Regions from separate parts of the Pseudomonas sp. S3_A03 genome, predicted to be linked through region 4. Evidence: predicted binding sites of a transcription regulator. Region 4 holds the regulator's gene; each other region holds the start of a gene.

Region 1 (7,870 bases), 1.5 Mb from region 4:
TGCATCAGTGCATGGGTCATGATCGTCTAAGCAGAAACCTTGCCAGCTCCCGTAAAAACCACTGAAATCAGTCCATTGCCCACTTAAGCCCACCCGCAGGGCTGTCTGGCGGCCGCAATGCGCACGAAAACAGTGCGCCGCCGTCCGGCGCGATGCGCGAAAAGCGTGCGCCGCAGGCCGTGAAAAAGACTATAGACGCTGCGTGATACACTGCCCGCCAACAGTTTTCCGGAATATTTCCCATGCTCGCGCCCAAAGACCTCCTCGACGCCCTGAGCGGCCATGCCTCTCGCCTGTTCAGCGGCGAAACCCCGCTGCCCCGCAATGAAATCGAAAGCCAGTTCAAGGCCTTGCTGCAAAGTGGCTTCAGCAAGCTCGACCTGGTAAGCCGAGAAGAGTTTGATAGCCAAATGGTGGTGCTGGCCCGCACGCGTGCGCGGCTGGAGAGCCTGGAAGCGAAAGTCGCGGAGTTGGAAGCGCGGTTAACACCACCCGCTGAATAAACGCAGCCCGTGTGGAAGGGGGCTGGCTCCCTCCACACGCGCGTCACCTTTTTCTCTGGATACGTTCTGTAAAACCTCCGCGCTTCGCTCTTCCCCACCTCGTCTACCCTTGAAAAACCGCAGGAAGCGGCCCTCCATTTCAAGGAACGAGCATGTCCCTCGCCATTGTCCACAGCCGCGCCCAGGTCGGCGTCGAAGCCCCCGCCGTCACCGTAGAAGTGCACATGGCCAATGGCTTGCCTTCCCTGACCCTGGTGGGCCTGCCCGAAACCGCCGTCAAGGAAAGCAAGGACCGCGTGCGCAGCGCCATCCTCAACAGTGCCCTGCAATATCCCTCGCGCCGCATCACCCTCAACCTCGCGCCCGCCGACCTGCCCAAGGACGGCGGGCGCTTTGATTTGGCCATCGCCTTGGGGATTCTGGCGGCCAGCGTGCAGGTACCGGCGTTGATGCTCGATGAGGTCGAATGCCTGGGCGAATTGGCGCTGTCCGGTGAAGTGCGCGCGGTCAAAGGTGTGTTGCCAGCCGCATTGGCGGCGCGCAAGGCCGGGCGCACCGTGATAGTGCCGCGGGCGAATGCCGAGGAGGCCTGCCTGGCTTGCGGGTTGAAGGTGATAGCGGTGGATCACCTCCTGCAGGTGGTAGCGCACTTGAATGGGCAGGTGCCGATTGAGCCCTACAAATCCGATGGCTTGCTGTACCTGAACAAGCCCTACCCAGACTTGAGCGAAGTGCAGGGCCAACTCGCCGCCAAGCGTGCATTGCTGATCGCAGCGGCGGGTGCGCACAACCTGCTGTTCAGCGGGCCACCGGGCACCGGCAAGACCTTGCTCGCCAGCCGCCTGCCCGGTTTGCTACCGCCACTGAGCGAACAGGAGGCTCTGGAAGTGGCGGCGATCCAATCGGTGGTCAGCCTCGCGCCGCTGAGCCACTGGCCACACCGGCCGTTTCGCCAGCCGCACCATTCCGCTTCAGGCCCGGCGCTGGTGGGTGGCGGCTCGAAACCGCAGCCAGGGGAAATTACCCTGGCGCATCACGGGGTGTTGTTCCTGGATGAATTGCCGGAGTTCGATCGCAAAGTACTGGAGGTGCTGCGCGAGCCACTGGAGTCGGGACACATCGTGATTTCCCGCGCTCGCGACCGAGTGAGTTTCCCGGCGCGCTTCCAACTGGTGGCGGCCATGAACCCCTGCCCCTGCGGCTATATGGGCGAACCCAGTGGGCGTTGTCGCTGCACGCCGGAGCAAATCCAGCGGTATCGAAACAAGCTCTCCGGGCCGCTGCTAGATCGAATCGACCTGCACCTTACCGTGGCACGTGAAACAACCGCGTTGAATCCAACCCGGCAGGCCGGTGACACGACGGCTACAGCCTCGGCCCACGTGGCCGAAGCCAGGGACCGTCAGCAACGGCGCCAGGGCTGCGCCAATGCCTTCCTTGATCTACCGAGCCTGCGCGAGCACTGCCAATTACTGAAAGCCGATGAAAGCTGGCTGGAGGGTGCCTGCGAGCGGCTGACGTTGTCGCTGCGCGCGGCACATCGGCTACTCAAGGTGGCACGCACTCTGGCGGACTTGGATCAGGTGCAGGCGATCACCCGCGATCATCTCATGGAGGCCTTGCAATACCGGCCCCCAGCAATCACTTGAGTCTGGCGTAGGCCCCCTCGCACATTTTGCACAGCGTAATCTCAGCGGAACCGATCCACTTCATGGCGCAGGCCCGCCGCCAACGTTTCCAACTCCTTAGCGGTAATCGCCAAATTCGACACCACTTCACGCTGCTCGCTATTGGCCAGCGCGATGCTCTGCAAGTTGCTGCTGAGCAAGGTCGCGGTGCTGCTTTGCTCCTGGGTCGCGGTGGTAATCGCTGCGAACTGCTGACCGGCCGAGCGGCTTTGCTCGTCGATACGTGCCAGGGCCGAGGCCACGTCGGCGTTGCGCGACAGGCCTTCCTGCATCAGCGCATTGCCGTGCTCCATGGTGCTGATGGCATTGCCGGTTTCCTTCTGGATGCTCTGGATCATCCCGGAAATTTCATCCGTGGCTTCGCGGGTACGCGACGCCAGGTTGCGCACCTCGTCGGCTACCACGGCAAAACCGCGACCCTGTTCACCGGCCCGTGCGGCTTCGATGGCGGCGTTGAGCGCCAGCAGGTTGGTCTGCTCGGCGATGGAGGTGATCACGCCGACGATTCCGCCGATCTCCTGGGAGCGTTGGCCCAAGGTGTTGATCACGGACGCGGTGCTGTTCAGGGCGGTGGCGATGTGTTCCAGGGACGACGACGCCTCTTGCATCGAGTTGCGACCGATACGGGTTTGTTGCGCGTTTTCCTGGGCCAGGCGCTCGGTGGCGCCCATATTGTCGGCGATATTCAGCGACGTGGCGCTGAACTCCTCAACCGCGCCGGCCATGCTGGTGATCTCGCCGGACTGCTGTTCCATGCCGTCATAAGCACCGCCAGACAAACCGGACAGCGCTTGGGCACGGCTATTGACCTCTTCGGCTGCCTTGCGGATATGGGAAACCATGGTCGACAGCGCTTCACCCATTTGGTTGAAACTGCGCGCCAGTTGGCCAATTTCGTCATGGCTGGACACGTTCAGGCGTGCACTCAAATCACCCGCGCCCAAGGCTTCGGCCTGGCGCACCAGGTCGCTCAGCGGCTGCAGCTTGCTGCGCAGCAGCCACACCGTGGCACCCACCGCCAGCAGCATCGCCAGCACGCTGCCGATCACCAGGCGAATCCCGACCGCCCAGGTAACCGCGCGGATTTCAGCTTTCGGCATGCTCGCAACCACGGCCCAAGGGCCACCGTCGAAGGGTACCGAAACACTGTAGAAATCTTCGTTCTTGTCGCTCCAGAAGCGGCCTTTGCCAGGGGTCTTGGCCAGATCCAACATCACCGGCACCGCCTGATCCAACGCCTGTACACCCGCCGGCGGTACCAGCCAGCGCTTCTGCTCGTCGAGCAACGCCAGGGAGCCGGTCTGGCCGATGCGGAAGCGCTTGAGGTTTTCGAACTGCGCGGCCTGGGCGTCGGTGTAGTCAAACCCGATGAACAGCACGGCAATCACTTTGCCGCCGGCGTCGCGTACAGGGCTGTACTGGGTCATATAGGACCGATCGAACAACACTGCTCGCCCGATATAGGCCTGGCCACCGAGAACACGTTGGTAAGCCGGGCCTTGGCGATCAAGCACGGTGCCGATCGCGCGGCTGCCGTCCTGCTTGGTCAGGGACGTGCTGACGCGGATAAAGTCGTCGCCGCTGCGCACGAACACCGTGGCCACGCCGCCGGACATTTGCTTGAACTCGTCTACTTCGGTGAAGTTGTTGTTGAGCACTTCGCTGCCCAGCAACAGGCTCGGCGTCTGCACCCCGGCCACGGTGACCGGGTGATCGGCCTGCACCGACAGCCCGGCGCTGAAGCGCTTCTCAAACAACCCCGTCAGGCGCTGGGTGCTTTCGCGCAGCGTACTGTGGAAGGTATTGAGCTGGTCGGCGAGCAAACGCGCTTCGCTGGCCAGGTGCTCCTCGCGGGTATCGAGGTTGGCGGCATCGAGGGACCGCAGGGCGAAAACGGTACTGCCGCTGATGACGACAGCCAGAATCAAGGCTAATGCGAGGCCTAACTGGGAGGCGATCCGGGCGCGAGGTTGAGACATGACTGCTCCTGGCCGAGGCCAGGATCATCCTGATCTCATAGCGCTGCTCGGCAAATTATCTGGTGGGAAACGTTGGAGGACGATGGTGCCAACACACCTACTTCGGCGGCGCTCGGCAATACTTGAGCGAGTCGCAGGGGTATCACGCAAACGGTTGCGCGCCAGGCCTGCAACCCCCTCAATCGAGGCGCTCGACCGCCGGCAGGACCATGGCTTGCACTTCGCCCTGAAGGAAATCCGCCAGGCGCCGCAAGCGTTCACCACCGGGACGGGTTTTCGGCCACACCAGGTAGTAATTTTCCCCACTGGCCACCGCGGTCGGCCACGGCAGGCTCAAACGCCCCTGGGCCACGTCTTCGGCCACCATCAGCAGGTCGCCCATGGACACGCCGTAACCACGGGCGGCGGCGATCATGCCCAGCTCAAGCGTATCGAACACCTGCCCGCCCTTGAGCGAAACCTGGGACGACAACCCCATGCGCTCCAGCCAACTGCGCCAGTCGCGACGGTCTGGCGTGGGGTGCAGCAACTCGGCGCCGGCCAGGCGGTTTACATCCCAAGGCCCGTCGCTCAACAAGTTCGGCGCGCCAACCGGAATCAACAGCTCGGGGAACAGATAGCAGGCCTCCCAATCCGCTGGAAAATGCCCGTTGCTCAAGAGCACCGCGCAATCGAAAGGCTCCTGGTTGAAATCCACCTCATCCACGCTCATCCAGGCGCTGGTCAGTTGCACCTCATTGCCCGGCTGCAACGCCCGGAAGCGACTGAGCCGCGCCAACAACCAACGCATGGTCAGGGTCGACGGCGCCTTCATGCGCAAAATGTCGTCTTCGGCGTTCAGGGTGTGGCAGGCCCGTTCCAGTGCGGCAAACCCTTCGCGCACGCCGGGCAACAGCAGGCGCGCGGCTTCGGTGAGCTGCAAATTGCGGCCGCTGCGCTGAAACAGGCGGCAGGCGAAATGTTCTTCCAGGGTGCGGATATGCCGGCTCACCGCACTCTGGGTGATCGACAGCTCTTCAGCGGCGCGAGTAAAGGAATGGTGCCGGGAGGCCGCTTCAAATGCGCGCAAGGCATAAAGAGGAGGAAGACGACGAGACATGTTGAAAGCTCCGACAGCGCAATGCCCGAACCCTACCAGAATCAATCAGGCATGAGTTTTAATCATGCGAACGATCGCTTTTATCCCTTTGTGCATTGGGCGCAGAGCGCCGAGAATCAACCCTCTCCCAACCCTCTGATTTGTTGAGCGTGATGATCATGCAGCATCCGGCACGTACCGAACTCTGGGCCATTCTGCGGCTGTCAGGGCCGCTGATTGCCTCGCAGTTGGCGCACATGTTGATGGTGCTGACAGACACCTTGATGATGGCGCGCCTGAGCCCGGAAGCCCTGGCTGGCGGCGGCCTGGGCGCGGCGAGTTATTCGTTCGTGTCGATCTTCTGCATCGGCGTGATTGCTGCCGTGGGGACGCTGGTCGCTATCCGTCACGGCGCCGGCGATATCGAAGGCGCCACCCGCCTGACCCAGGCCGGGCTCTGGCTTGCCTGGCTGATGGCCCTGGCGGCGGCCTTGCTGCTATGGAACCTCAAACCGGTGCTGCTGATGTTCGGCCAGACCGAAACCAACGTGCAGTCGGCGGGACAGTTCCTCACGGTGCTGCCGTTCGCCTTGCCCGGCTACCTGAGCTTCATGGCTTTGCGCGGCTTCACCAGTGCCATCGGCAAGGCCACCCCGGTGATGGTGATCAGCCTCGGCGGCACGGTGCTCAACTACCTGCTCAATCACGCGCTGATCGAAGGCATGTTCGGCCTGCCGAAACTCGGCTTGATGGGCATCGGCCTGGTCACCGCCATCGTCGCCAATGGCATGGCGCTGGCGCTGATGTGGTACATCCGCAGCAACCGCGCCTACGCTGCCTACCCGCTGAGCAACGGCCTGCTGCGCCTCAACACCCACTATCTGCGCGAATTGTGGCGCCTGGGCCTGCCGATTGGCGGCACCTACGCGGTGGAGGTCGGGTTGTTCGCCTTTGCCGCGCTGTGCATGGGTACCATGGGCAGTACGCAGTTGGCGGCGCATCAGATCGCCCTGCAAATTGTCTCGGTGGCGTTCATGGTTCCGGCCGGCATGTCCTACGCGGTGACCATGCGCATCGGCCAGCACTATGGGGCCGGGCAATTGCTGCAAGCGCGCATGGCGGGGCGAGTGGGGATCAGTTTTGGCGCGGCGGTGATGTTGGGATTTGCCGCCGTGCTGTGGCTGTTTTCCGACCCTTTGATCGGGCTCTTCCTCGACCATGACGACCCGGCGTTCCACGACGTGATCGTGCTGGCAGTCAGCCTGTTGGCCGTCGCGGCCTGGTTCGAGCTGTTCGATGGCGTGCAGACCATCGCCATGGGCTGCATCCGAGGGCTCAAGGATGCCAAGACCACCTTTCTGGTGGGCTTGGGATGCTACTGGCTGATCGGCGCGCCTTCGGCCTGGCTGATGGCCTTCACCCTGGGCTGGGGGCCGACCGGTGTGTGGTGGGGTTTGGCGTTGGGCCTGGCGTGTGCAGCGGTCAGCCTGACTTGGGCGTTTGAAGCGAAGATGAAGCGAATGATTCGCCAGGAACCGCAAGTACACGCGAAATTCCCAGCCATGCAACCTGACTAGCGCGGGCACTTGGGTTGGGTTTACAGCTCAACCCAGTAACGCCTGCTGGCCCTTGTCGAACTTCAAGTACTCCACCAACTCCGGCAGCGGCAACGGTTTGCTGATCAGGTAACCCTGGGCCTGGTCGCAGCCAAACAGCCTCAGCAACGCGAGTTGCTCCGGGGTTTCCACGCCTTCGGCCACCACTTCCAGGTTGAGATTGTGTGCCAGGTTGATCATCGCGTGTACCAGCTTGCGGTTCTCTTCGCGCTCTTCCATGCCGCCGACAAAGCTCTTGTCGATCTTCAACAAGGCGATCGGCAAGCTATTGAGGTGCACGAACGATGAGAAACCGGTGCCGAAGTCATCCAGGGAAAACCGCACACCCAGGCGACCGAGGGCATCCATGGTCTGCTTGACCAGGTCACTGCGGCGCATCACGGCGGTTTCGGTCAGCTCGAACTCCAACCACTGCGCCTCCACGCCGCGCTCGCTGATCAGCCGGCTGAGCGTGGAGAGCAACTGGCTGTCCTGGAACTGGCGGAACGACAGGTTGACCGCCATGTGCAGCGGCGGCAGGCCGCGTTCGCGCAGGTCTTGCATGTCGCGCAGGGCCCGGGAGATCACCCAGTAGCCCAGCGGTACGATCAGGCCGCTCTGTTCGGCCAGGGGCACGAATTCGCTGGGGGGCAACAGGCCGCGTTCGCCGTGGCGCCAGCGCACCAGGGCCTCAAGGCCGACGATATGCCCATCGTCCAGATCCAGGCGTGGCTGGTAATGCAACTCCAACTCATCGCGACGCAGGGCACGGCGCAGTTCACTTTCCAGGTCGGCCAGGCTGCGCGCATTGCGGTTGATGCGTTCGTTGAAGATATGAAAGGTGCAGCCCTGAGTGCTTTTGGCTTGCTGCATGGCGATATGGGCGTGCCACATCAGCGGGTCGGCGCCGGCGCGCGCACGGGCATGCGCCACGCCCAGGCTGCAACCGATCAGCAGGCTTTCGCCATCTACCCAGTAAGGTTCGGCCATCGCTTCGGTAATGCGCTCGGCCATCCATTCGGCGCGC
Region 2 (7,870 bases), 2.1 Mb from region 4:
ATACTGGAGTTCATATCAAATGAGGCGTGCGAGCATTCTTTATAAACCCTGTAACCCACGAATGGGGAACTGCAATTATTCAGGATCCCGACGTCTGTACGTTGACGGCTGCAGCCCGCCCCAGACGGTGGAAGTTTCTCCCAAAGTAAATCAGACTCTCCCCCTCTTCACGGACCTGAATTTGGTTAATTTCGACAAATAATACCGAATGCGATCCGACTTCCTTGATATCTACTATGTTTCCTTCGAGGCTTGCTAGGGCGTCGTTCAACACCGGTAAGCCCGAGGAGCCTGTCCGCCAATCCTGGCCGGCAAAACGTTCAGCAGGCGGCAGGTCGGTCATGCCAGCAAACTTTCGCGCAACACCCTCCAGATCACCGGTCAGTATATTTACGCACAACGCCCTGTTGCCCAGCAACGCTTCATGAATTGAACTGTTACGGTTGATGCAAACCAATAATGTTGGGGGCGTATCAGTGACCGAACAGACCGCACTCGCAGTTAATCCGAAGCGACCATGGGGGCCATCGGTAGTAATGATATTCACCGCCGCAGACAACAATGACAGCGCTTGCCGAAAATGTTGTTTTGATTGATCGCTAACCATAACCTTCACCTTTTAATTATTGACTTGGTGAATCCATGTTGAGAGGGATTGTTCATTCGGTCAAATTCGCTTTACTCATACGCACTATTGACAGCAGGAATAGCCATCGCCCTTAAACGCCCTCCCCTTTAGAGGCGCATGGCACGACAGTTAATTCCCACGGATTATTTAGCTTATTCATATTCCGAATTTGATTTTTTCTTATCATCCCACGCATTCTGAACGTGTATGCAATCACCCTAGCCAGAGAACAATAAACATGAACAGCAAAAACAATTTCGATGATCGTGACACACGTGAAGGCGCTCCAATCAGCATCAAGGCGATTTCCCTGGATGATGTGATTGCGGAGATTGCCGAGCGTCGCAGCGAGTTTAACCAGCGCTCCCATGTCCCTTTAGACATGATTGAAAAAATGAAAGCAGTGGGTATCTTCCGCGCCAGTACTCCCAAATGTTTCGGTGGCGATGCGCTGCCTCCAGCCGAGTTCCTGCGCATCGTAGAGCGGGTTTCCGAAGCCGACGGTTCGGTCGGTTGGGTGACCGCGTTCGGCTCAGCCAACATCTACCTGGCGGCACTCCCCCCGGCAACCCAAGCATTGATTTATGCCAACGGGCCAGACCAGGTCTATGCTGGCGGCCTTTACCCTCTACAACCTGCCAAAGAGACTGAAAATGGCTGGGAAGTCAGCGGGCACTGGCGGTTTGCTAGTGGGTGCAAAGGTGCCAACTGGATTGGTGTCGGCATCGGTGGCACATCGGCCAACGGTGGAGGACCGACGGCAGGCAAACCGCTGACCGCTGTGTTCCCGGCAAGCGAAGTGCAGATCGTCGACAACTGGAATGTTGTCGGGATGCAAGGCACGGGGAGCCATGACCTCAAATTGCACCAAAAGAACGTCCAACGCGAGTGGACTTTCGTGCGGGGCAGTGCCTCCACAATTGACGAGCCCCTCTATCATTACCCGTCTGTTTCCTACCAGGCGCAAGTTCACGCCGCCGTTAACCTTGGGCTGGCACGCGCAGCACTGGACTTGGTGATCGCAATGTCGGGCAGCACCAAGACTGTCACCGGTGCCCCGCGTTTGGGTGATCGCGCTTATTACCGCAGCGAACTGGGTAAGGCAGAGGCGATGCTGCGAAGCGCCCAGGCGTTTTTCTACGAATCCGCCGAAGCTGTATGGGCCTCGCTCATCGCCGGTAATCCGGTGACCCTGCAGCAGACTAACTTATTACGCCTCAGCGCCACCCATGCCGCTCATACCGGAGCGGACGTAGTCATGAAGGCTTATCGACTGGCGGGGACTGCAGCCATCTTCAATGACAATCGTCTGCAATGGATCGTACGCGACTCCATGGTAGTGACACAGCATGCTTTCCTCGGCGAAGCGACTTACGACGGCGCTGGCGCGGTGTTCGCGGGCATCGAACCGACCATCCCCTATCCTTGAGCACCACTATGCACAGCAGCTTCTGTCACGCTGCTGCAGCCTCTAGAGCTGATTCTGTAAGAGAAATATGCAACCTTGTTAGCGAGTCTCTACCAACTGAACGAAAATCGCGTCCAGGTCGTCTGGGTTGAAGATTGTCGCAATCGGGCTGCATCGGGCCGACATCAGTCGATGTATGTAAGTTGGTGAGTGGGCAATATCAGTTTTAATATGCGGCACACAGCTGTTTTCGCTCAAGTGTGTCATCAAGCGACCGATAAAAACTTATGCGCTGGGCCATCCGCCGCTGCTTGCGGGGAGCACATTCCACGCTCTGGGAAAACCATGACAATAAGAACAATGAACATTGCTCCGCGCGCATTTCTGGGGTTCTCCCTCATAGGCGCGCTCATGCTGATTCTCGGCCTCTTCGCCCTGTCTCAGATGAGCAAGATCCGAGCAGCTGGCGACGACATCGCGATAAATGGCGTCCCTAGCTTTCAGACCCTGAATGCTCTAACGGTGACGGGCGTCCGCATGCGGGTTTTATCGCATCGGCTGTTAACTGATCGCGAACCAAATATTCAGAACAGGACCATCGAATTACTTGCGGAACAAAACCAACAACTTAACCAGTCGCAGGCAGCATACGCCAAACTGATTTCATCCCCTGTAGAGCAATCCGACTACAACGACTATATGCGGCTGATGGGTGAATATCGCAAGATTGAAACGCGCCTTGTTACCCTCAGTCGGGCTGGCGATCTGCAGGAGCTAACGCGCGTGCTGAACGCCGAGTCTGCGGCTAACGCTGAGCAGATAAACGTGGCGTTGGGTAAGCTTACTGACTTCAATAACGCCCAGCTGGCTATCATCAATCAATCCGCTGCTGACCAGTACAGCTCTGCGTTCAACTGGGTTGTCGGCCTCCTCATTATTGCCTCGCTGCTGACCATGCTGTTTGCCTGGCTGCTGACCAAGAGCATCACCCAACCTATAGCGTTGGCACTTGAAGCGGCTGAAACCATAGCCGAAGGTAATCTGACCCGACCGATAAAGGTTGATGGCACTGACGAAGCGGGCAGGTTGCTGCTCGCCATGCAAAAAATGCAGGAGAAACTGCGCGATACCTTGATGCGTATTTCCGGATCCGCAACACAACTGGCTTCCGCTGCCGAGGAGCTGAACGTAGTTACCGATGAAAGCGCCCGCGGCCTTGCGCAGCAGGACAACGAAATAGAACAAGCCGCGACTGCAGTCAACGAAATGACCAGCGCCGTCGAAGAAGTGGCGCGTAACGCAGTGAGCACTTCAGAGGCGTCAAAAAACGCGACGGCGTCAGCAGGCGATGGCCGGGATCTAGTTCACGAAACCGTCAACGCTATCGAACGCATGAGCGGGGATGTGCAAAGCACCGCCGATCTGATTGGTAATCTTGCGGAGGAGTCCCGCGACATCGGCAAGGTTCTGGACGTGATTCGTGGCTTGGCGGATCAGACCAACCTGCTGGCGCTGAACGCAGCTATCGAAGCGGCCCGGGCCGGTGAAGCCGGTCGCGGTTTTGCGGTTGTCGCCGATGAAGTACGCGCTTTGGCCCATCGCACCCAACAGTCCACAAGCGAAATTGAACGTATGGTTGGCAGCATTCAAGGCGGCACCCAAAAAGCGGTCAGTTCAATGCGTAACAGCACTGACCGTGCTGAATCTACCCTGAGCATCGCGAAAGGCGCAGGCTTGGCGCTGGAAACCATCAACACCGCAGTGATCGAGATCAACGAGCGTAACCTGGTCATCGCCGCCGCTGCGGAAGAACAGGCTGCAGTCGCCCGTGAAGTGGACCGCAACTTGGTCAACATCCGGGACCTGTCGACGCAATCTTCCAACGGCGCCGCCCAGACCAGCGCCGCCAGCGGCGAGTTGACCCGCCTGGCGGTTGACCTGAACAGCATGGTGTCGAGGTTTCGCTTGTAAGAGGTATCGGAGGCCATCTGTTGGATCGAGGCTTGCACGCGCGTACGATGAAGAGGTCTGCCTGATACACCAAGGCGCCTAGTTCGCAGGCAAGTCTGGCTCTCATAGAGTTCAATTTGAACCCTGATCCCGCCCACAAAATTACGGCCATTGGCGCTAAGTGTCCCGTTGGCGTGTGGGCCACCCGTGGCGCTGGATAACGGCGCCAGGTGGTCCTCTGTGTTGCCTCCAAATTGCCCCGACTACAACGAGATGGCCACCCTCTCCGCCCCATAGCTGGTGCGGAAGGTGACGGCGTCTGTCGATACATCCAGCGCGCTAGGCTCGAACGCAGCGTGATCGATTTGGCCAACCCGTTGCTGCGCACTGAGTCGCTTACCTCGATCGCTTAAAAATGATGTTTCACAGATTCCGCTCATTTCAGCCGCTTCTTGAAAAAACACTTTGAACTGAAGCCTAAAACACTTTCGTGCGCATGCATTGCGCGGAGCGCTGGCAGGTGCTGCCTGGCCACTAAGAAAATAACCGCTTGACCTTGCCTCTCGGTTCTCGTTAACTTCACGCCACTTTCCTACCTTCCGGTAGGAAGTCAATCATGAGTTTGTTATGGAAAAGAGTCATTTCGGCAATCCTTCACTGAAGTTTGCCATTGCCTTGGGGGCCATCGCCGCACTGGGGCCCTCAGCCGTCGATATGTATTTGCCTAGCCTGCCCGAAATGGCGGTTGATTATTCGACCAGTGTTGCCAGCATTCAGCTGACGCTCACGGTCTTTTTATTGGCAATGGGGCTTGGACAATTGCTGTTCGGGCCGGTAGTCGACGCCTTGGGCCGTCGACGTCCACTGATAGCAGGCTTGTTGCTGTTCAGTTTGAGTGCGCTGGCTGCAGGAGCGGCACCAACCCTTGAGTGGCTACTCGTGGCACGATTTGCCCAAGGGATAGGCAGTGCTTTGACGTTGGTGGTCATCATGAGCATGGTGCGTGACGTCACTCAGGGCGTTCAGGCAGCAAAACTTTTTGGCCTGCTGCTGACCATTCAAGGTGTTGCTCCCATCATCGCCCCGGGGTTGGGTGGTTACATTGAGGCGCATTTCGGATGGCGGGCCGTCATGCTGGTACTGGCTGTTCTCGGTGCGCTGGTGGCGGTGAATTCGATGGCTTTTTTGCCTGAAACACTACCAATGCAAAAGCGCGAGCCATTGAATATGAGCCTTGCGATACGCACGTATGCGCGCCTCGCAAAAGACGGTCGTTTTCTAAGGCCAGCTTTAGCGCTGTCAGCCGTGTTCTTCTTTCTCTTTGCCTATGTGGGCGGCGCTACATTTGTTTATCAGAAGGAATACGGACTGCCTGCTGCCCAGTTCGGTACGCTGTTTGGCGCAACCGGCATCGCGATTCTCATAGGGGCCGTCGTGGCTACCAGACTGGTGGGCAAGTACGGTTTGGCCCGCATGGCAACGGCTGGAGCTTTTTGCATCTTTGCAGGTTCTGTCATGGCCTACGGCGCAGCAGTATCTGGTTCTAGTTTGTACTGGCTGGCTGCCGGTGTCGCGGTAGCACTGCTTGGATTGGGGATTGCAGAAACCTCACTGATGACGCTGGTGATGTCTTCGCAAACCACTGCCCTGGGTTCAACGGCTGCATTGCTCGGCGCGTTTCAGCTTGGCATCTCGGCCTTCGCCACACCGTTGACCGGTTGGGCGAGCAGCTATGGCGCCATTGCCTGGTGCGCATTCCTGTTAGTCTGCGCCGTTATGGTGGGTGCGCTGACCTGGGTCAGTGTGCGCGAAGGCAGGGCCGAGCACATCACCGCGTTAAATCACTGAATTAAAAGGTCATCCCGATGAAAGTGCTGAGTCCTTCCGCAAGCAGAATCTGTGATATCGCTCTGGTGCATTTCGCTGAGCGGGGATACGACGCCTCGTCGCTCAATGAAATCGCGGTCGTGGCAGGTATGCGCAAGCCCTCGTTATACGCGCACTTCAAGAGCAAGGATGATCTGTTCAACGCCGTGCTGAATCTGGCGCTGGCGACGGAGAGGCACTATATCGAAGAGATGTTTGCAAGCGTCCCGGCGAATGATGACGAGCCCGGCAAGCTGTACACGGACAATCTTTCAAACCGCTACGAGTCTTCCGCTGCCCTGCGTTTCCTGCTGCGAACGGCATTCTTTCCGCCTTCGGAGTTAAAGGCATCGGTGACAAGTGGCTTTGAAGCCTATCTGGACCGTCTTCGTGAACGCTTTGGCGCAAGCCTTGAGAACAGGTATCCAGCCCTGTCGGCGAACGAGATTTCAATGTTTCAGGATGCTTATATAGCGGTTGTCGACAGCCTTCATGTCGAGTTGATTTACTGTAGTGAAGGCACCTACTGTCGGCGTCTTACCGCTTTGTGGCGCATTCTTGGTGATTCGCTGTCTCTGGCTGTGGGGAAGGTGGCGCATGGATAAATCAACCATTCAAATTTTGCAAAAACATCTAAACGCTATCATCCGCCTTGCTCCCTTGCCCGCCTCCCGTGCTGCCTTTTTAATGAGAAACACACTCAGACAAGCACACTCTTTGCAGTACGGCCATCGCCTCTACGCATCAATGAAATAGCTCTGGCAAGATGGCGTATCAACGCGTGGCTCACTGGGGAAAGCTTGCGGGATGGGCGAACGATGATTCGCATTTCGGTACTGCTCATTGCCTCACATGCTAACGGGATCGCCTTGAACAACCCTGATGTCAGCTCGGAAACCAAGGGCAGTTCTGGCAGCACGGTACTGGCTATCCCTGCGCGGACCAGGTCCAGGATGACCTGTAGTGAGTTGGCGGTAACCACCGGCTCAATCGTAAACGGCTCATCCTTGCAAGCTTGAGTAACCAGCTCCCTAACGCGGTATTTGGGGCCAGGCAAAACCAACGGTGTATTGGCAAGATCTGTTAACGTCAGCACATGCTTTTTTGCCAACGGACTTTCCCTGGACACAATCGCACGGAGCGGCTGCTCGAACGCATACAAACTGCGGAGGGTGGCTGTGCTTGCTGGCGCAAAAGCAAGGCCAATGTGCGCTTCGTCATCTTGGATCATCCGCTGTACCTCAAAAGACGGCGCGATGATGATTTCGATATGAGCATCGGGGTATTGCTTGAAAAAGTTTTGCAGTTCCACGATTGCCTGGGAGCCCAGCAATCCTTCTCCGATGGCAATGATAGTCGTACCTAGAAAACGCCCTCGCAACTCGCTGAGCTGATCCAGCAACGCTTCATGCTGGCTAGCCCTGGCACGGTAATAATCAATCGCAACCTGCCCAGCCTCAGTCAGGCGAATCCGATGAGTGCCCTGCTCTACCAGATCAATGTCTAGTTCCGCCTCTAACTTGGCAATCTGTCGACTGATCGACGAGGGGGCAATGCCTAGCTCGTCAGCCGCTGCACGCATCGATCCGAGTTGATGGCTGAAGAAGAGATATTTGAGTTGTTGGTCCTGGAAGTCCAGTAGGACATTGGATCTCATTACTGTCACCGCTCATCAGGCTACTTTCTGTCCGACTAAGACGCATTTTGAATCCCGGACACGTCTCATCGCTTAGGTGGTTCACGTTTCTCTGCGCCAACCCTCCTGACCATCGAGACGCAGCACGGCCTTTTTGTCGAAGTTCTTGCATGCTCCCAACCAAGTAGGTACTGCCACCCCGTTTATACTCGCTGTCGGCCAAACCGTTATCGAAGTTCGTGCCGTCGCCGCAAATTAGAAAACCATCGCCGACCGTAACCCTCTGGCGGCCGAAGGACACGTCTGGGCCGTCTTTACGCAGTGCCTCGAACCGTTCGCCAGAGCGCAAGCCAGGCACTGATCACCACTGATTCCGTACTTG
Region 3 (7,870 bases), 1.3 Mb from region 4:
GCGATCAGATGGTGGTGATACTACGTATGAAACCAATGTTCGATAAGCCGTCTGAAATGCGATAGTTTGTCCCACTGACAGGACAATAGGCTCCACCATGCAAGACCTTAACGACCTCTACTATTTCGCCAAAGTTGTCGAAGCCGGCGGTTTCGCGGCCGCCGGTCGGCTGTTGGGCATTCCCAAGTCACGGCTGTCGCGGCGCATTGCCGAGCTGGAAGAACGCCTGGGCGCGCGCCTGCTGCAACGCACTACCCGGCAGTTGACCCTGACCGCCGTTGGCGAGCGCTACCTGCGTCACTGCCAGGCAATGCTGCTGGAAGCCGAGATGGCCGATGAGGCCGTGGCGAGTATGTCCAGCGAGCCGCGCGGGCGGTTGCGAGTCACTTGCCCGGTGGGCTTGGCACAAAACATGATGCCCGACGTGGTTGCCGGGTTCCTCGCCGCCCACCCCCAGGTGCAATTGGAAATGACCCTGGTCAATCGCCGTGTCGACCTGGTGGCCGAAGGCATCGACGTGGCCCTGCGCGTGCGCGAATTGGGCGACGAGGACCCGCTGTTGGTCACCAAGCGCCTGCGTCCGGCCCAGACCGTGCTGGTTGCCAGCCCCAACTTTCTAAACGGCCGCCAGGTCAGCACCCTCGACGACCTCAAGCACTTGCCGATACTTGGCGCATTGGAGGCCGACCGCATGGTGCACCAGCGTATGCTCGACCCTCGGGGCAACCCGCACGACCTGGTGATGGAAGCGCGGTTGGGCGTGGATGACTTCAACGTACGCAAGGCCAGCGCGATCATGGGCCTGGGCTTTACCGTGCTGCCGATGATGTATTGCGAGGAAGAGCTGGCCAGCGGTCGCTTGGTGCAACTGCTGCCCGAGTGGTCGTTGCCCGGCGGCTGGCTACAGGCGGTGTACCCCCATCGACGTGGCGTACTGCCGGCCATTCGCGCTTGGATCGATTATCTGGAAGAAGGCTTTAAAAGCTGCGGAGACCGCCTGCTATGAAGATGACCGAAGAACACGTCGCCACGTTCTGCCTGAGCCTGCCCGGCGCGCGGGAGGACTACAAATGGGGTGGCGTGCGGGTGTTTTCGATTGCCGGCAACAAGATGTTCGCGTTACAGAACCTGCGCGGCGACTCGCTGGCGTTCAAGGTCGATAAAGCCTTGTTCCTGGGCCACGTGGACCGCCCCGGCATCCACCCCGCGCCGTACCTGGCGCGTGCGCAGTGGGTGATCATGAACACGCCCTACCCGCTCGGCGCCGAGGAGCTGCGCGGCTTGTTGCGGCGTTCCCACCAACTGGTGGTGAGCAAACTGCCCAAGCGCACGCAGATCGGCTTGCTGCTAGAGGACTGACAGCCAGCTGCCGCCCAGGAACAACTGGTCCAGCCAGAATACTTGATGCAGCAGCACGATCACCCAGAACAGCACCTGGTAAGACACTTTGCGCGTCTTGTGGCGCAACACCTGCTGGGCAATCAACGCGCCTGGCCAACCGCCTGCCAGTTCCACCGCATGCAGGATGTTTTCCGGGGTGCGCCAACTGTCGGTGCGCGCCTTGCGCTTATCGCTCCAGTACAGCAAAAACGCGACCACACTGACCAGGCCGTAGGCCGCCAGCGGGATCACGGTTTCACCGCGCCGCCACACCCCTATCGAGCCCAGCAGCGGCGCCGCGCACAACAGCGCAAAGATCGCCGCCTTCAAGCGCGGATGCTGGATGCTCATGCCTTGGCCGCTGCCCAGTCGATCCAGCCGAACTGCCAGGTCGCCAGGATCAACAGGCCAAACCCGATGCGGTACCAGGCAAACGCCGCATAGCTATGGCTGGCGATGAACTTGAGCAGCCCCTTGACCGCGATCATCGCAAAGATGAACGAGGTCACAAAACCGATGGCGAACACCGGCAGGTCCGCCGGTTGGAACAGGTCGCGGTACTTATAGCCCGAGTACACCGCCGCACCGACCATGGTGGGCATGGCCAGGAAGAATGAGAACTCGGTGGCGGTCTTGCGCGACAGGCCGAACAACAGGCCGCCGATGATGGTGGAGCCGGAGCGGGACGTACCCGGGATCATCGCCAGGCACTGGGCGAAGCCGACCTTGAGTGCGTCTTTCCAGGTGATGTCGTCGACACTCTCGGCGTGCACCTCATGCTCGCGGCGCTCGGCCCACAACATGATGATGCCGCCCACCACCAGCGCCGTGGCCACGGTGATCGGGTTGAACAGGTAATGGTGGATCAGGTCGGCGAAAATCACCCCCAGCACCACGGCGGGCAAAAACGCGATCAACAGGTTGAGTGTGAAACGCTGGGCGTTGCGCTGGGTGGGCAAGCCGGTGACCACATCCAGAATCTTGCGACGGAACTCCCAGACCACCGCCAGGATGGCGCCGAGCTGGATGATGATATTGAACGCCATCGCGCGTTCGCCGCCGAAGTCGAGCAAATCGGCGACGATGATCTGGTGACCGGTGCTGGAAATCGGCAGGAACTCTGTAAGCCCCTCTACTACGCCAAGAATCAATGCCTGAATGGCGGTCCAAAAATCCATGCTTCCCCCAAAGGTCATGCGCGGTGGCATGCCTTATCAATCTTTTTTAATGGTTCACTGACCGAGCGCGCGAAAGGCCCGGCGTTGATGGCGATCAATGCCGGCCTGCAAAATTTCGTGAAAAATCAGACAGTACTCAGGTTTTGCGACTTCAGGCCGAAAGCCTATCAGACAAGGCGTAAAAGTCGATGCGACGCCCACAATTATAAAAAGCCCGGAGTGACAGGACGATGAACAGTTTGCGCAATATGTCGATCAGCCGCCGCCTTTGGCTGATCCTGATAGTCGCCGTGCTGATGCTGCTGGCCTTGGGTTTGCTGATGCTCAAGCAGATTCATGACGATCTTTACCAGGCCAAAAGCCAACAGACCCAGCACGTGGTCCAGACCGCCAGCGGGATACTGACGTTTTATCACAGCCTCGAAACCACCGGCGTGATGACCCGCGAAGCCGCGCAAAAACAAGCCCTGAGCGCAGTGCGTGGGTTGCGTTATAGCCATGATGATTATTTCTGGATCAACGACCTCACGCCCGTGATGATCATGCACCCGACCAACCCCAAGCTCGACGGCCAGAACCTTTCGGCTATCCGCGATCCGGACGGCTTTGCGATCTTCAACGAGTTCGTCAGCCTGGCCAAGGCCAAGGGCGCCGGCATCGTCAACTACCGCTGGCCCAAGCCCGGCTCCGAAGCGCCGGTGGCCAAGACCTCGTATATCCAACTGTTTGAACCCTGGGGCTGGATCATCGGCTCCGGCGTATACGTGGACGATGTGCAAGCCGAGTTCAGCGCCCAAGTGTGGAAAGCGTCGTTCATTGTGCTGGGCATCGCGCTGCTGATGGGTTTGCTGGTGGCGTTGATTGCCCGCAGCATCGTGCAACCGTTGCAGGCCGCAGTGAACGCCATGGGCAATATTGCCAGCGGCGAAAGCGATCTGACCCGCAGCCTCGACACCCACGGCCGCGACGAAGTCACCCAACTGTCCCAGCACTTCAACAGCTTTACCGCGAAGCTGCGCCAGGTGGTGAGCCAGTTGCAGTCGTGCGCCAACGCCCTTGGGCAATCGTCCACGGAGATGGGCAATAACGCCAGCCAGGCCCATGACCGCAGCCAACAGCAGTCGCAGCAGATGGAACTGGTGGCCACCGCCATCAATGAAGTCACCTACGGCGTGCAGGACGTGGCCAAGAACGCCGAACATGCCGCCAGCGAAATGCGCGAAGCCGAAGCACAGGCCCAACAAGGCCAGGTCAATATCGACGGCAGCCTGCAGCAGATCGATCAGCTGTCCCATACCATCAGCCAGGCCGTTGAAGTGATCCGCACCCTGTCCAGCGAAAGCACACAGATCGGTGGCGTGCTGGAAGTGATCCGCTCCATCGCCGACCAAACCAACCTGCTGGCCCTGAACGCCGCCATCGAAGCGGCACGTGCCGGCGAGCAAGGTCGCGGGTTCGCCGTGGTGGCCGACGAAGTGCGCCTGCTTGCCCAGCGCACGCAAAAATCCACCGCCGAAATCCAGGTGATGATCGAGCGCCTGCAAGGCCACTCGGAAGCGGCGGTCAAGGTGATCAGCGACAGCCACAGCGCCTCGCAACTCACCATCGAGCAAGCAGGCCAGGCCGGCGCCAGCCTCACGGCCATCGGCCAGGCCCTGCGCAACCTCAACGGCCTGAACGCCTCGATTGCCAGCGCTACCCTGCAACAAGCGCACGTGGTGGAAGACATCAACCAGAACGTTACCGAGGCTGCGGGCTTGTCTCACAGCACGGCGATAGCCGCAGAGCAGTCGAGCCTGGCCAGTACCCAGTTGCGCGGTTTGAGCGACCAACTCGACGGCCTGCTCCGCCAATTCAAGGTCTGACGTACATATCAAGATGTGGGAGGGGGCTTGCTCCCACATTTGCCCTTCAGTGTTTTGAAGATTGCTTACCTCTGGTTACAATCACCGCCCTCTCCCACTCCCCCAAGGATCCGCCATGTCCGGGCTTGAACTGATCGCCGCCGCCCTGGGGGTGATCGCTGTCTGGCTGACGGTCAAGCAAAACCCGTGGTGCTGGCCCATCGGCCTGGTGATGGTGCTGCTCTATACCTGGGTGTTCTACGACGTGAAACTCTATTCCGACATGCTGCTGCAAGTGGTCTATGCGGCGCTGCAGGTGTATGGCTGGTGGCAATGGACCCGCGCCGGCGAAGTCAAGCACGGCCGCCAGGTCACCCGGCTGGGAGTGCCTGCGGTGATGGCCAGCCTGGCCGTGGGCGCAGTGGGCAGCCTGTTGCTAGGCGCCGCCATGGCCCACTGGACCGACGCCGCGCAACCGTGGCTGGACGCCGCCCTCACCGGCTTCAGCCTGGTCGCCCAAATGTGGATGGCGCAAAAGCGCGTGCAATGCTGGCCGTTGTGGATTGCGGTGGATGTGATCTTCGTCGGGCTGTTCCTCTATAAAGGCCTCTATCTCACCGCCGCGCTCTATGCGCTGTTCACTGTGATCGCCGTGCAAGGCTGGCGTGAATGGCGAGCCGACCCGGCGTTGCAGCCATGAAGGTAGTGGTGCTGGCCGGCCCCGAATCCAGCGGTAAAAGTTGGTTGGCGGCGCAGCTGCACGCGCATTTCGGCGGCTTGATGGTCGGCGAATATGTGCGGCATTTCATCGATGTTCATCAACGCGACACCTGCCTGGCGGATATTCCCGCTATCGCCCACGGCCAACTGGCCTGGGAAGACGCCGCGCGCGCAGCAAAGCCGAGGCTGCTGATCCTCGACACTCACCTGCTCACCAACAAGCTCTGGAGCCAGACCTTGTTCGGCGATTACCCCGCCTGGCTCGATGACGAGTTGCTGGCGCGCCACTACGACCTGCACTTGCTGCTCTCGCCCGAAGATGTCGAATGGACCGCCGACGGCCAACGCTGCCAACCGGAGCTGGCGGACCGCCGCGCGTTTTTCCAGGCCAGCCTGCACTGGATGCAGCAGCATCGCCAGCCCGTAGTGATGATTCGCGGGGATTGGGCCGCGCGGCGTGCCCAGGCGTTCGCCGCCGTGACGCAGTTGCTCGCCACGCCCTCACCCGCCTGACGGCAGGCCGGATGCTGATCGGCGCGGGCATCAGCGCTTTTTACGCGTGCCCAGTTGAATCCAGGTCGGCGCATGGTCACTGGCGTGGGGCTCGTTACGCACCCAGGCGTCCACGCCCGCGTCTTTCAAGTACGGCTTGAGTGCCGGGTTGAGCAGCAGATGGTCGATGCGCAGGCCGGAATTTTTCTGCCAGTGCTGACGGAAATAATCCCAGAACGTATACACACGCTCCTCGGGATACAGGTGCCGCAGGGCGTCGGTCCAGCCTTGGTCGAGCAGCCGCCGGTAACAGGCGCGGCTCTCGGGTTGCAGCAAGGCATCCTTGAGCCAGGAGCGCGGGTTGTAGATGTCCAGGTCAGTGGGCACCACATTGAAATCCCCCGCCAACAGCACGGGATGCTTGCTGGCTTGCAGCGCGCCCGCGTAGTCGATCAAGCGCTCGAACCAGGCCAGTTTGTAGTCGAATTTCGGCCCCGGTTGCGGGTTGCCGTTGGGCAAATACAGGCAGCCAACCAACACGCCGTGCACGGCTGCCTCGATATAGCGGCTTTGGTTGTCGTCGTCATCGCCGGGCAAACCACGTCGGCTTTCCAGCGGCTGGGCGTCCCGCGCCAGGATCGCCACACCGTTCCACGCCGCCTGGCCCAGGCAAATCGCACCGTAGCCGGCGCTTTCGAAGTCGGTGTAGGGGAACAGGCTTTGCGGTGCCTTGAGTTCTTGCAGGCAGACGATGTCGGGCTGCTCGCGCGCCAGCCATTGCAGCAGGTTGGGCAGGCGCGCCCGCAGACCATTGATGTTGAAGGTGGCAATTTTAAGCGCTTTCATGGAACGGGCTCCTTCCAGGGCTCTTTGGGTAGAGCCTGGAAGGTGGGTCGATGTTCCGTCTTAGTAACCCAGCGACAGCCCGGTATTGCGACGCGGGTCATTCGCGCCGTAGAAGCGGTTGTTACCCACCGGTTTGCCCCCCAGGGATGGCGCGCCTACCAGGATCGCCGCCAAGTGGTTGGCATCCTGCGGGCCCGCGAACTGATGGCCCCAGCTTTCGAGGATCTTTTGCGTGTCCGGGCTGACCGCGAAGGTCTCCAGATTGGTGGTTTGCGGCATCCACTGTTGGTGGAAACGCGGCGCGTCGACCGCTTCCTGGATGTTCATCTTGTAGTCAATGACATTCAGGATCGTCAGCAAGGTCGCCGTGATGATACGGCTGCCGCCCGGCGTGCCCACGACCATCACGGCCTTGCCATCCTTGGTAACGATGGTCGGGCTCATCGACGACAGCGGCGCCTTGCCTGGGGCGATGGCGTTGGCTTCACCCTGCACCAGGCCATGCATGTTCGGCACGCCGACCTTGACGGTAAAGTCGTCCATTTCATCGTTGAGGATCACGCCGGTCTTGCTCGCCATCACGCCCGCGCCGAACCAGTCGTTCAAGGTGTACGTGACGGAAACCGCGTTACCCCACTTGTCGACGATGGAGTAATGGGTGGTGTTGTTGCCTTCATGGGGCGACACGCCCGGCTTGATCGCCTGGGAGTCACCGGCCTTTTGCGGCTCAATCGCGTCGCGCAGCTTGGTCGCATAGTTTTTGTCGAGCAGATGCTCGATCGGGTTCTTCACAAAGTCCGGGTCGCCGAGGTAGCTGTTGCGGTCCACGTAGGCGTGGCGCATCGCTTCGATCTGGTAGTGCAGGCCCTGGGCCGAGTGATAGCCCAGGTCGGCCATCGGGTAGCCTTCGAGAATGTTCATGATCTGGCAGATCACTACGCCGCCCGAGCTTGGAGGCGGCGCCGAGACCACGTGGTAGCCACGGTAGTCGCATTCGATGGGCGCCAGTTCGCGGGTCTTGTATTTATCCAGGTCCGCCTGGGTGATGATGCCCTTGCCGGCCTGGCTGGAATCCACCAGCGCCTTGGCGACCCAGCCTTTATAAAAGCCGTCCGCGCCCTTGGCGGAGATTTCCTTGAGGGTCTTGGCCAGGTCTTTCTGTACCAGCTTCTGGCCCACCTGCATCGGTTGGCCGTTGTGCAGGAAGATACCGCGCAGGTCCTTGTCTTTTTCGAACTCGCCGGTGGCGGTGTGCAACAGGTCGATATCCCCTTGCTCCAGGGCGAAGCCGTTTTCCGCCAGTTTGATCGCCGGGGCGATCACCTGGGCGCGCTTGAGCGTGCCGTATTTGCTCAGGGCCAGCTCCATGCCGGAAACCGTGCCGGGTACGCCGACGGCCAGGTGGCCCTT
Region 4 (7,870 bases):
CACCAGCTCATGGAGCTGGAGGAAGCCGGCGCCCCCTTTTACAGTGTGAAAACCGCGAAAAATTGCATTGAGCAGGTTCGCATCATCCGGGCGGCTTTCCAGCTCGACCAGTTGCTCGGACAGTTGCTCTAAAATTTCGCCGGCCTCTACAAGGAAATCCTGAAGGATCTCTTCATCGGCGCCGAAGCTCATGTGGGTGCTCCTTAGAAGCCTAAACTGGATAACAGGTCATCTACGTCATCCTGACCTGACACAACGTCTTCACGTTTATCGGCATGAATCTGCGGACCTTCACCCTTGGCGAGATGTTTTTGTGGATCTTTTTCCGAGAGGATCGCTTCGCGGTCATGTTCAATGCCGGCAAAACGGTCAACCTGGCCTGCCATAAGCACCAATTTGAGCAAGTTGCTTTCCACTTCGGTGACCAACTGGGTCACACGCTTGATCACCTGACCGGTGAGGTCCTGGTAATCCTGGGCCAGCAAAATATCGTTGAGGTTGCTGGAAACCGTGCGGTTTTCCTGCTCGCTGCGCGACAAGAAGCCTTCAACCCGACGTGCCAGCTCACGAAACTCCTCAGCCCCGACTTCCCGGCGCATGAAGCGGCCCCAATCGGCGCTCAGGGCCTGGGCTTCAGTGGCCATGCCGTTGACCAGGGGCGTGGCGTTCTCCACCAGGTCCATGGTGCGGTTGGCCGCCGCCTCAGTCAGCCTGACCACATAGGACAGGCGTTCGGTGGCATCGGTGATCTGTGAGATTTCTTCGGCCTGGGGCATGTGCGGGTCAATCTGGAAATTGACAATCGCACTGTGCAGCTCGCGTGTGAGCTTGCCCACTTCCTGATACAGGCCGCGGTCACGGGTCTGGTTGAGCTCATGGATCAACTGCACCGCGTCGCCGAACTGGCCTTTTTCAAGGCTGTCGACCAACTGGTGAGCATGTTTTTTCAGGGTCGACTCAAAGTCTCCCTGTGACGTTTCGTTATGCTCCATAGCTCCCCCGCGATGGCATCAGCCGTGGATGCGTTCGAAGATTTTTTCGATCTTCTCTTTCAAGGCCAGTGCAGTGAATGGCTTGACCACGTAACCGTTAACACCCGCCTGGGCAGCTTCGATGATCTGCTCACGCTTGGCTTCGGCGGTGACCATCAGCACGGGAAGGCTGCGCAGCTTTTCGTCGGCCCGCACATGACGCAGCAAGTCGATACCGGTCATGCCCGGCATGTTCCAGTCGGTTACCAGAAAGTCGATGCTCCCGCTGTTGAGGATCGGAATCGCCGTAAGGCCATCATCCGCCTCGACCGTGTTTGTGAACCCAAGGTCACGCAACAGGTTTTTTATGATCCGCCGCATCGTTGAGAAGTCATCAACGATGAGGATTTTCATGTTCTTGTCCAATTCGACCTCCAAGCAGTCTTAAACGCGCCCAGCACCTGGACGCGTCATTTCAATCAACAGGCATTACACAAAAAGGACTGCCGGGGGCACCACGGGCCGAACCCGCGAAGATCCATCACCTTCGCGGTATCGCTTTGCAGTGTCCCCACACTGCCTGTCAGCGCGCTCGCCACTCTCCCAAACGCCCCCGCAAGCGAGCGGCGCACTGGCTGTGTAACTGGCTGACTCGCGATTCGCTGACCCCCAGGACCTCACCGATTTCCTTGAGGTTCAGCTCTTCGTCGTAGTACAGCGCCAATACCAGTCGCTCACGCTCAGGCAAATTGGCAATCGCGTCCGCCAACGCACCCTGAAAGCGTTCATCTTCCAGGTCTCGCGCCGGCTCCATATGAGTACTCGCGCCGTCCTCGTGCAGCCCTTCATGTTCACCGTCCTGCAACAGGTCGTCGAAACTGAACAGGCGGCTGCCCAAGGTGTCGTTCAAAATCCCGTAATAATCGTCGAGACTCAATTGGAGTTCGGCCGCAACTTCGTGATCTTTAGCGTCGCGACCGGTTTTTGCTTCAATTGCGCGAATTGCGTCACTGACCATGCGCGTATTGCGGTGTACCGAACGAGGCGCCCAATCACCCTTGCGCACTTCATCGAGCATGGCGCCCCGGATACGGATACCCGCATACGTCTCGAAACTCGCGCCTTTGGTGGCATCGTATTTGGTTGACACTTCGAGCAGGCCAATCATGCCGGCCTGGATCAGGTCTTCGACCTGGACGCTGGCGGGCAGGCGTGCCAGCAGGTGATAGGCGATGCGCTTGACCAGCGGCGCATAACGCTCGATCAACTCGCCCTGACCGTCACGGGCGGACTTCTTGTAGGCGTTATAGCCGTTCGCTGTCATAGCACGGGTCCTGCGCTCGTCTGATGTACCAATCGCTCGACGAAAAACTCCAGATGCCCCCGTGGGTTGGCGGGCAACGGCCAAGTATCGACCTTTTGGGCAATAGCCTTGAACGCCAATGCGCATTTGGAACGAGGGAACGCTTCGTAGACCGCACGCTGCTTTTGCACAGCCTTGCGCACACACTCGTCGTAGGGAACTGCACCGACGTATTGTAAGGCGACATCGAGGAAGCGATCCGTGACCTTGGTCAACTTGGCGAACAGGTTGCGCCCTTCCTGCGGGCTCTGGGCCATGTTGGCCAGTACGCGGAAGCGGTTCATGCCGTAGTCACGGTTAAGTAATTTGATCAGGGCGTAGGCGTCGGTGATCGAGGTGGGTTCATCGCAGACCACCAGCAACACTTCCTGCGCCGCGCGCACGAAGCTGACCACGGATTCGCCGATCCCGGCGGCGGTGTCGATCACCAGCACGTCGAGGTTGTCGCCGATATCGCTGAATGCCTGGATAAGGCCGGCATGCTGCGCCGGGCTCAGGTGCACCATGCTCTGGGTGCCGGAGGCGGCCGGCACGATGCGGATCCCGCCAGGGCCTTGAAGCAGCACATCGCGCAGCTCACAGCGCCCCTCGATCACATCGGCAAGCGTGTGTTTGGGCGTCAACCCCAGCAGAACGTCGACGTTCGCCAGTCCCAGGTCAGCATCCAGCAGCATGACGCGACGGCCAAGTTCTGCCAGGGCCAGGGACAAATTCACTGACACGTTAGTTTTTCCGACGCCACCTTTGCCGCCGGTCACCGCGATCACCTGTACGGGATGCATGCTGCCCATTTTATTTCTTTACCTTGTCTTGCTTAGACGCAGGCTACATGGCTTGGCCGCGTGAATCGCTTGCAGACCATCGATGTAGATACTTTTCACGGTGTTCATCTGACTCAACCGACCCGTTTTGCCGGGTTGTGATAGAGATCGGCGAACATGTCGGCCATCGCTTCCTCGCTAGGCTCGTCTTGCATTTGTACGCTGACGGCGCGGCTGACCAACTGATGACGGCGCGGCAGATGCAGATCATCCGGGATCCGCGGCCCATCGGTCAGGTAAGCCACCGGCAGTTCGTGGCTGATAGCCAGGCTCAGCACTTCACCCAGGCTGGCGGTTTCATCCAGTTTAGTCAGGATGCAACCGGCCAGCCCGCAGCGTTTGTAGCTGTGATACGCAGCGGTAAGAACCTGTTTCTGGCTGGTGGTTGCAAGCACCAGGTAATTTTTTGACTTGATGCCACGCCCGGCCAGGCTTTCGAGCTGCATACGCAACGCCGGGTCGCTGGCTTGCAGGCCGGCGGTGTCGATCAGCACCACGCGCTTGCGCAGCAGCGGGTCGAGGGCATTGGCCAGGGATTGACCGGGGTCGACATGGGTAACCGGCACATTGAGGATGCGGCCCAGGGTCTTGAGCTGTTCCTGGGCGCCGATACGGTAGCTGTCCATGCTCACCAGCGCGATATTCTGGGCGCCGTACTTAAGCACATAACGGGCGGCAAGCTTGGCCAGCGTGGTGGTCTTGCCCATGCCGGCCGGGCCGACCATGGCGATCACTCCGCCCTCTTCCAAGGGTTCGATCTGTGGCGTGGTGATCATCCGCGCCAAGTGGGCCAGCAACATGCGCCAGGCCTGGCGAGGCTCTTCGATTTCGTGGGTCAGCGCCAACAGGTCGCGGGACAACGGGCCGGACAGGCCGATGCGTTGCAGGCGACGCCACAAGTTGGCCTGTTGCGGTTTGCTGCCTTGCAGTTGGGTCCAGGCCAGCGAGCCGAGCTGCACTTCGAGCAACTCGCGCAGGCCATTGAGTTCAAAGCGCATCGAGTCGAACGCGCGCTGGTCGACTGCGGCGGCCGGGGCGGGCGCGGCAGGACGCGGCGGTTCGATGAAAGTGGGCTCGACCAACGGCTCGGCAGCCGTCAGCGGCAGGCCGGCGAACAACTGGCGATTGGTGGTGGCATCGCTGTCGCCGCGCATGCTCAGTTCGGCCTGGGCCGAGACGATGCGCGAGGCAGTCTTGCGCAGCTCGTCTTCAAGCTCCATGTTCGGCACGCGCGGCGCCAGGGCCTGGGGGGTGTAATCCAGGGCAGCCGTCAGCTCGACACCGCCGGCAATACGACGGTTACCGATAATCGCGGCGTCGGCGCCCAGCTCATCACGGACCAGTTTCATGGCCTGACGCATATCGGCGGCGAAAAAACGCTTCACTTGCATAACCCACTACCCTCAGCCGTTGGGCCCTACTGTCGCGACGATAGTCACTTGCTTGTTGTCAGGAATTTCCTGATAAGCCAAAACGTGCAAATTCGGTACTGCCAGGCGCCCGAACCGCGACAACATTGCCCGGACCGGGCCTGCCACCAGCAGAATCACCGGCTGGCCCTGCATTTCCTGGCGCTGCGCGGCCTCGATCAACGAACGCTGCAGTTTTTCAGCCATGCTTGGCTCCAACAGAACGCCCTCTTCCTGGCCTTGTCCTGCCTTCTGAATACTATTGAGCAATATTTGTTCCAACCTTGGTTCCAAGGTGATCACAGGCAGCTCAGAGTCAAGCCCTACAATGCTTTGCACGATTGCACGCGACAATCCGACACGCACCGCCGCCACCAGCGCGGCGGTATCTTGACTCTTGGCGGCATTGTTGGCGATGGCCTCGGCAATGCTGCGAATGTCGCGCACCGGCACCTGTTCGGCCAGCAGCGCCTGCAGCACTTTGAGCAGTTGCGACAGCGACAGCACGCCCGGCACCAGCTCTTCGGCGAGTTTTGGCGAGGCCTTGCCCAGCAAACCCATCAATTGCTGGACTTCTTCGTGACCGATCAACTCGTGGGAGTGCTTGTACAAAATCTGGTTGAGGTGGGTGGCGACCACGGTGCTGGCGTCCACCACGGTATAGCCCAGGGACTGCGCCTGGCTGCGCTGGCTGATTTCGATCCATACCGCCTCCAGGCCAAAAGCCGGATCTTTGGCGGTAATGCCGTTGAGGCTGCCGAACACCTGGCCGGGGTTGATCGCCAGCTCGCGGTCCGGGTAAATCTCGGCTTCGGCCAGGATCACCCCCATCAGCGTCAGGCGGTAGGCACTGGGCGCCAGGTCGAGGTTGTCGCGGATGTGCACGGTGGGCATCAAAAAGCCCAGGTCCTGGGACAACTTCTTGCGCACCCCCTTGATCCGCGCGAGCAATTGGCCGCCCTGGTTGCGGTCCACCAGCGGAATCAGGCGGTAGCCGACTTCCAGGCCGATCATGTCGATGGGCGTCACGTCGTCCCAGCCCAACTCCTTGGTTTCCTGGGCACGGGCCGGGGATGGCAGCAGCTCCTGCTGGCGCGCGACCTCCTGCAGCGCCTGCACTTTGACTGCGTTTTGCTTTTTCCAAAACAGGTAGGCACCGCCGCCGGCCAATGCGGCCATGGTCAGGAACGACACATGAGGCATGCCCGGCACGATACCCATGATCGCCATAATGCCCGCCGCCACGGCCAGGGCCTTGGGCGAGGCGAACATCTGCCGGCTGATCTGCTTGCCCATGTCTTCGGAGCCCGACGCACGGGTCACCATGATTGCAGCGGCTGTTGATAACAACAGTGATGGCAATTGCGCCACTAAACCGTCACCGATGGTCAGCAAGGCGTAGACCTTGCCCGCGTCGCCGAAGGTCATACCGTGCTGGAAGATACCCACGGCAATGCCGCCGATCAGGTTGATGAACAGAATCAGCAGGCCGGCGATGGCGTCACCGCGCACGAATTTGCTGGCGCCGTCCATGGAGCCGTAGAACTCGGCTTCCTGGGCCACTTCCAGGCGGCGCGATTTGGCCTGGTTCTGGTCGATCAGGCCGGCGTTGAGGTCGGCGTCGATGGCCATCTGCTTGCCGGGCATGGCGTCGAGGGTAAACCGCGCGCTCACCTCGGAAATCCGTCCGGCGCCTTTGGTCACCACCACGAAGTTGATGATCATCAGGATCGCGAACACCACGATACCGACCACGTAGTTACCACCGATCACCACTTCACCGAAGGCCTGGATCACCTTACCGGCCGCGGCGTGGCCGTCCTGGCCATGAAGCATCACCACGCGGGTAGAGGCCACGTTCAACGCCAGGCGCAGCAGGGTCGCCACCAGCAAAATCGTCGGGAACACCGCAAAATCCAGGGGCCGCAGGGCATACACGCACACCAGCAGCACCACCACCGACAGGGCGATGTTGAAAGTGAAGAACACGTCGAGCAGGAACGGCGGCATCGGCAACATCATCATTGCCAGCATCACCAGCAACAACAACGGCACACCCAGATTGCCCCGCGAGAGGTCAGTCAGGGTCGTACGGGCCGTGCCGAGCATTTGAGAGCGATCCACCACCGGTATTCCTCGTAACGTAAAGCAAACTTTTGACGCCGGGAGGCATCCTGGTGGCGGTATTGCAAGAAGCTGTCCAACTTTGGTTTGGGGGCGTGAACAACCTCACAAGCGAGCGTTTCTACAGCCCTAGCCCCAGTTAAATGTGGGAGGGGGCTTGCTCCCGATGGCGGTGTATCAGGCAATAGATTAATTGGCTGAACCACCGCTATCGGGAGCAAGCCCCCTTGTGTCTTGATACGGGATTAAGCTGAGAGTGAGAGGGTGAGTGGCAAGCTGAATGCCCGAAGTGCTTAAAGCACGTGTGGGAGCCCATGCTGCCACTCACTTCTCCGCTCTGGACATGAGCCCGAACAGTTGAACGAGCCCACCTCGAACAGTTACAAGCGTGGGCCAAGCCAGAGCGCTCTCACTTTTAGTGTAAGAGGGTTTGGCTATGTTTTCCTATCCAGCAGGCATTGATGTTTCCAAGGACAGCCTTGAAGCTCGAGTTCATCAGGTTGACGTTGGGGTAAATTGCGCTAACGCCGAAGAAGATTTCCCTGGGTTGATTGGGTGGCTATTGCTTCACCAGGTCGGACGCGTGGTGTTGGAGGCTACTGGCGGTTATGAGCGCAAAGTCATGAAGGCGCTTCAGGCTGCGGGCCTTAATGTCATCTGCGTCAATCCCCGTCGGGCCAAGAGTTTTTCCAGGGCGATGGGGCAACACGCTAAAACCGACCCGATAGACGCAAAGTCTCTTGCGCAGTTCGCAGCGGTTCTCGACTCACCAAGCAGCCGAATCACCAGCCCGGAACATGACGAGTTGCGCGCGTTAGTCCAGCAGCGAGAGAACTTTGTTCAGCAGAGGGACGATGACAGAAGGCGCCTGAAAACAGCCTCCTGCGACGTAGTAAAACCGGCGTTGCAGAGCCATATCGACTACTTGAGCAAGGCTGTGAACGCGATAGAGCAGCTGATTCGCGAAACCGCCAACAGGCTAGACCGCGAAAAGGTCGAACGCCTGTGCTCAGTTAAGGGCATCGGGCTCATTACGGCGGCTAGCCTAATGGCATATCTGCCGGAGCTGGGCGAGATTGGCAGGCGTCCGATCACGGCGCTAGCGGGCCTCGCTCCGTATAACAACGACAGTGGGAAACACCAAGGTGCGCGTCACATTAGCGGCGGGAGGTTTTCCGTGCG

What was found. The regulator FliA, encoded in region 4, starts transcription of late flagellar genes. The targets are predictions, from matches to a motif close to CTAAAGTTTNNNNNNNNNNNGCCGNTAA.
Region 1: the regulator FliA is predicted to act here: its motif matches at 4,270-4,297, upstream of AB4O25_RS17705 (methyl-accepting chemotaxis protein).
Region 2: the regulator FliA is predicted to act here: its motif matches at 2,290-2,317, upstream of AB4O25_RS01110 (methyl-accepting chemotaxis protein).
Region 3: the regulator FliA is predicted to act here: its motif matches at 2,694-2,721, upstream of AB4O25_RS04190 (methyl-accepting chemotaxis protein).

The regions. Positions count from the first base shown of each region.
Region 1 covers NZ_CP162753.1:3,854,547-3,862,416, forward strand. The annotation lists gene AB4O25_RS17695 (accessory factor UbiK family protein) at 243-503, shown strand; gene AB4O25_RS17700 (YifB family Mg chelatase-like AAA ATPase) at 656-2,152, shown strand; gene AB4O25_RS17705 (methyl-accepting chemotaxis protein) at 2,194-4,170, opposite strand; gene AB4O25_RS17710 (LysR substrate-binding domain-containing protein) at 4,349-5,269, opposite strand; gene AB4O25_RS17715 (NorM family multidrug efflux MATE transporter) at 5,422-6,825, shown strand; gene AB4O25_RS17720 (putative bifunctional diguanylate cyclase/phosphodiesterase) at 6,853-7,870, opposite strand, start outside.
Region 2 covers NZ_CP162753.1:226,881-234,750, reverse strand. The annotation lists gene AB4O25_RS01125 (LysR family transcriptional regulator) at 1-23, shown strand, start outside; gene AB4O25_RS01120 (flavin reductase) at 80-607, opposite strand; gene AB4O25_RS01115 (acyl-CoA dehydrogenase family protein) at 867-2,057, shown strand; gene AB4O25_RS01110 (methyl-accepting chemotaxis protein) at 2,382-4,007, shown strand; partial or broken gene AB4O25_RS01105 (hypothetical protein) at 4,292-4,540, shown strand; gene AB4O25_RS01100 (multidrug effflux MFS transporter) at 4,614-5,834, shown strand; gene AB4O25_RS01095 (TetR/AcrR family transcriptional regulator) at 5,852-6,457, shown strand; gene AB4O25_RS01090 (LysR family transcriptional regulator) at 6,553-7,509, opposite strand.
Region 3 covers NZ_CP162753.1:972,133-980,002, reverse strand. The annotation lists gene AB4O25_RS04210 (LysR substrate-binding domain-containing protein) at 98-1,006, shown strand; gene AB4O25_RS04205 (MmcQ/YjbR family DNA-binding protein) at 1,003-1,359, shown strand; gene AB4O25_RS04200 (DUF1294 domain-containing protein) at 1,348-1,731, opposite strand; gene AB4O25_RS04195 (undecaprenyl-diphosphate phosphatase) at 1,728-2,558, opposite strand; gene AB4O25_RS04190 (methyl-accepting chemotaxis protein) at 2,789-4,423, shown strand; gene pnuC (nicotinamide riboside transporter PnuC) at 4,539-5,102, shown strand; gene AB4O25_RS04180 (AAA family ATPase) at 5,099-5,635, shown strand; gene xth (exodeoxyribonuclease III) at 5,666-6,460, opposite strand; gene ggt (gamma-glutamyltransferase) at 6,521-7,870, opposite strand, start outside.
Region 4 covers NZ_CP162753.1:2,307,765-2,315,634, forward strand. The annotation lists gene AB4O25_RS10365 (chemotaxis protein CheA) at 1-192, opposite strand, end outside; gene AB4O25_RS10370 (protein phosphatase CheZ) at 204-992, opposite strand; gene AB4O25_RS10375 (chemotaxis response regulator CheY) at 1,011-1,385, opposite strand; gene fliA (RNA polymerase sigma factor FliA) at 1,555-2,295, opposite strand; gene fleN (flagellar synthesis regulator FleN) at 2,292-3,125, opposite strand; gene flhF (flagellar biosynthesis protein FlhF) at 3,230-4,546, opposite strand; gene flhA (flagellar biosynthesis protein FlhA) at 4,559-6,673, opposite strand; gene AB4O25_RS10400 (IS110 family transposase) at 7,125-7,870, shown strand, end outside.